2 linked regions of the Pelobacter seleniigenes DSM 18267 genome follow. The protein of the gene in region 2 binds, or shares a complex with, the protein of the main gene of each other region. Links are inferred from orthologs where the notes say so. Each region holds a gene or a part of one and is shown on either strand. Other genes may lie near its edges.

What was found.
Region 1: the proteins of N909_RS0104050 (region 2) and N909_RS0100755 are in contact, whole or in part, in a solved structure (PDB 8RP0), measured with the Escherichia coli proteins. The link is inferred for Pelobacter seleniigenes DSM 18267 from one-to-one orthologs.

The regions. Positions count from the first base shown.
Region 1 is NZ_JOMG01000001.1:163,314-166,515, reverse strand. The notes cover bases 215-3,193. They hold N909_RS0100755 (anthranilate synthase component I family protein), read right to left. Parts: upstream 2,396-3,193; coding sequence 1,034-2,395; downstream 215-1,033. Other genes in these bases: N909_RS0100745 (DMT family transporter), read right to left, coding at 2,981-3,193; N909_RS0100750 (class I SAM-dependent methyltransferase), read right to left, coding at 2,392-2,964; N909_RS0100760 (aminotransferase class IV), read right to left, coding at 215-1,030. Also shown: more of N909_RS0100760, read right to left, coding at 200-214; more of N909_RS0100745, read right to left, coding at 3,194-3,202. UniProt on the Escherichia coli protein: Part of a heterodimeric complex that catalyzes the two-step biosynthesis of 4-amino-4-deoxychorismate (ADC), a precursor of p-aminobenzoate (PABA) and tetrahydrofolate.
Region 2 is NZ_JOMG01000002.1:310,843-314,065, reverse strand. The notes cover bases 187-3,186. They hold N909_RS0104050 (anthranilate synthase component II), read right to left. Parts: upstream 2,020-3,186; coding sequence 1,354-2,019; downstream 187-1,353. Other genes in these bases: N909_RS0104045 (anthranilate synthase component I family protein), read right to left, coding at 2,016-3,186; N909_RS0104055 (hypothetical protein), read left to right, coding at 1,040-1,369; N909_RS0104060 (IclR family transcriptional regulator), read right to left, coding at 187-689. In the rest of the region: more of N909_RS0104060, read right to left, coding at 1-186; more of N909_RS0104045, read right to left, coding at 3,187-3,223. UniProt on the Escherichia coli protein: Part of a heterodimeric complex that catalyzes the two-step biosynthesis of 4-amino-4-deoxychorismate (ADC), a precursor of p-aminobenzoate (PABA) and tetrahydrofolate.

The sequences.
Region 1 (3,202 bases), on a different replicon or contig from region 2:
TATGGGGGCTGGGAGGGTTTGAGAAGGGCCCGAAAAACAAAAGGCCTAGCCGGATGGGCTAAGCCTTTGCTTGTCAAGTGGTACCGAAGGCCGGAGTCGAACCGGCACGCCGTGAGGCAACGGTGTTTGAGACCGTCGTGTCTACCAATTCCACCACTTCGGCACGAGAAGGACGATTATAGTTCTGCAGCGCGGTTTGTCAACCCTGTATTGTCTGTCGGAGCAAAATAAATAACATTTTCCAGCTGTCCCCCTGGGAGAGGGCCTGGCCGTCAAGACTGAGCAGCGGGCGGATGTCGATGAGCGAGTTGGTGATGAAGGTTTCATCGGCGTTGTGCAGCTCGGTCAGAGTCAGATCGCGCTCTATCACATCCAGATCGAGCATGGTCCCGAGTGTGAGCAGCTGCTGGCGGATGATGCCACCAAGCACCAATTGCCCGCAGGGCGGGGTGGTCAGGGTGCGCTCCTTGCGGATGAAGATATTGCTGGTTGCTCCTTCCAGAACCAGGCCGTTTTCATCGACAAAGATCGCCTCGTCGGCCTGTTGGCTGAGCGCGTAATTTCTGGCGTAGAGACAATCGGCATAATTACCGTGTTTCAGCTGGGGCAGGTGGCTTAGCGGGTTGACCCGGCGGTTCGGGGCGATGACAGCGTTAAGACCGGCCGGCCATGCTCCTTCCGGCAGGCTGGGGTAGTCGCTGGCGGTCAGGCAGAACCAGCCTTGTTGCGCCGGGAAATCGAGCCCGGTAAACTCCCCGCGGCCAAGGGTCAGGCGCAGGCGTGAGCAGGGGGCCTGCAGCCGTTTGGCGACCTGCTCCAGGGCTGCTTCCAGCTGGGGGCGGTCGCAGGGAAAGCCGGTCAGCGTGGCGGCCTGCTCCAGGCGGTCGAGATGTTCTTTGGCAAACGCCACGGTCTGCTGGTTGGCCTTCATGGTTTCGAACAGGCTGTCACCGAACAGGACACTGCCGTCCTGCATCGCGACTCTGGCTTGTTCCGGGGCGATGAATTCACCATTGAAACAGATCAGCATGGTTCAGTCCTTCCTTGGCTGGAGAACGGTCCGCAGTGCTTCGCCTTTGGCCAGACATTCGTGCCATTCCCTGACCGGGACGGAATCGGCGACGATCCCGGCCCCGGTCTGGTAGTTGAGCAGGTTGCCGAAGCGTTGAAAACTGCGGATCAGAATATTGAGGTCCATGTCCCCGGTGACGCTGATAAAACCGGCGCTGCCGGTGTAACTGCCGCGGCCGACGGGTTCCAGTTCGTCGATGATCTCCATGCAGCGTTTTTTGGGGACCCCGGTGATGGTGCCGCCGGGGAAGGCTGCCTTGAGCAGGTCGAAGGGGCCGCTCTCCGGGGTGAGCCGGCCGCTGACATTGGAGACGATATGGGTGACATGGGAATAAGGTTCCAGGACCATGAGCTCGTCGACCTCGACGCTACCGAATCGGCAGACCTTGCCCAGGTCATTGCGCGCCAGATCGATGAGCATCATGTGCTCGGCCCGTTCCTTGGGGTGGCCAAGGAGTTCCTGGCGGAGTTGGTCATCCTCCGGCAGGGTGAAGCCACGCGGGCGGGTTCCGGCGATGGGGCGTGCTTCGGCCAAACCGTTGCTGAGGGAGACCAGCCGTTCCGGTGAGCTTGAGATGATCTCCAGGTCGGGGAAATTCAGGTAACAGGCAAAGGGGGAGGGATTCAATTCGCGCAGCTGGCGGTACAGCTCGGTTGAATCGCCCTTGATGGTTCCGTCAAACCGGCACGACAGATTGACCTGATATATGTCGCCGCTGAGGATGTACTCCTTGCCCCGCTCTACCATGGCCATGAATTGTTCCTGGGACAATATCGGCTGAGGCTGTTGGATGACCGAAAAAGAGCCGACCGGAGGGCTGCCGGAAAAGTTTTGAATCTGCTCTTTCAGCTCCGGCAATTCCGGACCGCCGGGCAAAGCGGCAAGGATCAGCCTGGCGGAGCGATGATCGTAGACCGCAGTGGCGTCGACCCAGTAGAGGTCGAGGTCAGGGGTGGGCAGATCGCGGATTGCCTGGCGCGGAAGGTCCTCGATCGAGGCGGCGAGGTCGTAACTGAAATAGCCGAAAAAACCGCCCGGAAAGGGGGATTCGCACTTGATCGGCAGACTGCGCTCGGCAAGGATGGCGGCCAGGCTCGCAAAGGGATCGCCGGGCAGCCTATCGCATCGGCCGCCCTGGCTGCGCAGCAGCTGGCCGTCTCGGAGCTGGTAGCGTTCCTGCCAGCTTAGCGGCACAATCGAGTAACGCCCGGTCTTGGGTCGGGGATTGAGGGTTTCCAGAAAACCGGGCCCGTCCGGGCAGTGGTGCAGGTATAGTTCCAGCGGGTCGAACGCGGGCAGGTTGAAAGAGCAGCTTCTGATCATACCGGCTTCCGGGCAAGCAGGCCGACCAGGGTGCCGCCTTTCTTGGAGGGTTCCAAACCTTCTTCGTGAACCAGAATCTCCCAATCGGCAAAGATCTGTAACAATTCTCCCGGTTCCAGGACCATTTTCGGTTCCAGTCGGCAGGGTTCGCCATCTCCGGCGCTGGTAAAGGTGCGGATCATGATCAGTCCACCGGGCTTGACCCGCTCCCTGAGGTCGAGCAGCAGCGGCCGATACAGATAAAAGAAGTTGATCACCAGGTCAAACTGCTGCTGCGGCAGCTGCGGGCTGTTTTCCAGATCGGTTTCCAGGGTGGTCATGGCGACGCCGCGCTCAGCGGCCTTGTCGGCCAGTTGCCGGAGGGCCACGCTGGAATAATCGAGAGCGGTGACATTGAAGCCCTGTTCGGCCAGGAACAGGGCGTTGCGACCGCGGCCGCAGGCCACATCAAGGGCGCTGCTTCCACTGAGCAGGCGGTGATGCTGGAGCAGCCAGGAGTCGGCTTGCCAACCGTCGCTGAAGTCTTTGTCGCTCCAGCGTTCATTCCAGGATTGACGTTCGTTGCTCATGATCAATAGTCCGTGGTCATTGTTTCATCAAGAACACCGCCAGCAGGGTCAACAGCACAGCTGCCGCGCGCCGCGGAGTAAGGCGTTCACGGTAAATCAACACCGAAAGGATAATGGCGATGACAAAATGCATTCCGGTTAACAGGACAATGGCCGACAGGGGTCCGGTCGCCATGGCCTTGAGCAGGGCGTAGAAGCCGAAGAAATTGAGCACTCCCATGACCAGGCCGATGATCAG
Region 2 (3,223 bases):
AATGCCGGCAAAAGCTCCTTTCTGATGCGTTCCTCGGTAACACGAAAACTGGGAGCAACCAGGGCCAGGCAGCCGGCCAATGCTTCCCCCGCTGCAAATATGGGAACCGCGATGCAGGAGCTGCCTTCACCGACGCCGTTGTGATCGACACAGAAACGCCGGGTGCGACATTGCTCGAGTTCCTCCTGCAATTCAGGGGAACCGGGTACGCTCCCAGCATTCTCCTTGCTGAAGGCCAGGCAGATTTTTCCGGAGGCACAGCTGGCCAGTGGGAATCTTTGTCCGGCCAGCGGCACGACTTTGACCTTTTGGTCATTGTCGGCCATTTCCAGAAAGAGCACGTCCTGGTCGCGTTGAACTACCAGATACGCGGTTTCGTCGCATTGGCGAACCAGTTGGGACATGATGGGGCGGGCTTTGCTGAGCAGGGTCATTTTGGAGAGCAGCTTCTGGCTGATTTCAAACGCTGCCATTCCGAGCTGGTATTCCCCCGTTCTCTGGCCACGTTCGACGTAACCGTGGTTTTCAAAGGTGGCCATTAATCTGAACAGGCTTGCTTTGGTCATATCCAGTCTTTCACTCAGTTGGGCCAGGCTGCATTTGCAATCCTCCTCGGCCAGGGCTTCCAGAAGCAGCAGGGCGTTTTCTACTGAACGGATATTGTATGAGTCCTTGTCTCTGCCCGGCATAGTGTCTCTCGTCGCAGTGAACGGTTTTAAACCGACTCTTCGTTGCGGAAACTTTTTATACGACTTTGATGCTGACTCTGTGAAACAGTAATACGCTGTTATATTGTTGTCAACTTGCTTTTTTAATTTCGCTGAAAAAAGTCGTCATGAAGTGCTTAATTCAGTTAAGTGAATATTTTATAAATATATGATAATAAAAGTGAAATATAAATATTGTCAGTTTTATTGTTTGGTATAACAATGTTTATAAAATGATTAATTTATGTTTTTATTTAACTCTATTTCACCCCTTATGATGTAAAAAAAGCGCTTTTGGGTAGGAGGTTGTCGATACTTAATGTTTTGCTAACTTGTTGTTTAATAAAAAAGTTATAAAATATCAAATAGTGTTTTATTTGCTTTCAAAAAATGTTTACTTATTTTGTTATTTTTCTGGAATTCTGTCTGGGATTGATGAAAACAGGGAGGAAAATAAGATGCTGTTTGGAAAGGGGAATAAAAGAGATTCTCAGCGATATGGTATTTTGTCCGCGTTGCCCTGGCTGGGGCTGTGCCCCACGGGCAGCAGGATCGGCCGGAAAGAACCGGATGCGGATGGTTGGGTGGACGGGGATGCTTTTGGGGTGCCCCTTGCGGGGCACTGGCGGGCCGCCTGGGGTGGGGCTCAGCTGGTTTGGTAGAGGAAATTGCGGAGCATATCCCGGCCTCCTTCGGTCGCAAAGGATTCCGGGTGAAATTGGATGCCCTGAATCGGCCAGGTTTTATGCCGAACCCCCATGATTTCAAAGTTTCCGCCATCGTGAATTTTGGTCAGGTTGCCAAAATCCAAAGAGGATAAATCACCCACTGCGGCGGTGACCAGCAGGCTCTCTGGAAAAGACTCGGCTTCTGCGACCAGTGAATGATAGCGCATAACGTCCAGGTGATCGGGCATGTCGGCAAACAGACCGTTTGCGTTGTGCTGCAGCGGGCTGGTTTTGCCATGCATGGGAACGCTGGCTTTGACGACCTTGCCGCCGAAAACATGGACAATCCCCTGCATGCCCAGGCAGACCCCGAGCAGGGGAATTTTCGGTCCGAGCTCCCTGATCACTTCGGCGCAGACGCCAAAATAGGCCGTGTCGTCCGGGGAGCCGGGGCCGGGGGAGATGATGATCCGGTCTGGTCGGTCGACCATGATCTGTGCCAGGGTGATTTCATTGTTACGCTTGACCCTGATCTGGAAATCCTGCAGCCGTCCGGCCAGTTTGTCGCTGGAAAGGATCTCGCCGATATACTGGTAAAGATTGTAGGTAAAGGAATCGTAGTTGTCGATGATCAGGATATTCACGCCAGTTTCTCCTTGTCTTGCGCTGCCACGAAGGGTTCCAGGGCGCTTCTGGTCCCGGCGAATTTACGGATGATTTCGCGATATTCGTCCGCCGGATTCGAATCGTAGACATTGCCGCCACAGGTCTGGACATAAGCCCGCTCCCCATTTGCAAAGACTGTGCGGATGGGGATGGCAAAGGTGCAGTCGCCATTAAAAGAAAAGTGGCCGACCGCGCCGCCATAGGGGCCGCGGCCATCCGGTTCCAGCTGGTCGATGATCTTCATGGCCTCTATCTTGGGGGCGCCGGTCAGGGTTCCAGCTGGAAAATTGGCGGCCAGGGCCGAAAACATGTCTTGGTGTTCAGCCATGATGCCGACGATTTCACTGCTGATATGCTGGACATGGCTGAACCGTTTGATGTCCATCAGATTGCGAACCTTGACCGTGCCGAAACGCGCAACCCGACCGATATCGTTGCGATGCAGGTCGACCAGCATATTATGTTCGGCGATTTCTTTCGGATCGTTGAGCAGCTTACGCGCCAGGATGACATCCTCCTGTGGGGTGGCTCCGCGTTTGGTGGTTCCGGCCAGGGGGAAGGTCTCCATTTCGCCCTGACGGACGCGAAACAGCAGCTCCGGGCTGGCGCTGATCAGCTTCTGAACGCCGAACTTGAGGTAGAACATCTGTGGCGACGGATTGACGTCACGCATCTGTTCATAAATGTTCACGCAATCGCCGTGCAGTTGAAAATGTTTTTTGAAGCCGACTTCACACTGGAAAATCTTGCCGTCAATGATGTCCTGCTTCACCTTCATCACCGCGGCGGCATGCTCTTGCTGGGTCATGCCGGTGGCACCGGGAACAACGCGTAGCGGACCGTTCCCCGGATAGGGCTCCTTGAGCAGGGCACTGATCAGCTCAATGCGGCTGTCATCATAATAAAAATAAATCAGTTCGCCGGTCATCTTGTCGTAAATCAACCCGTCCTTGAACAATCCGAAGCGGAAGGTGTCGAAATCGTCGTGTTTCTGCAGGTTGAGGGACGGTTCGAAATAGCCCATGGCGTCATAGCCGAGATAGCCGGTCAGGCCGCCGGCATATTTCCGCGAGATGATATTCTGTGGAACAATGTCGCGCAACAGGTTGTAGGGGTTATCGCTCTGATAGTCCTGGCGCTGGCCGAAGCGGTCGACAATAGTCAGGCAGTTGCCGTTGCCGA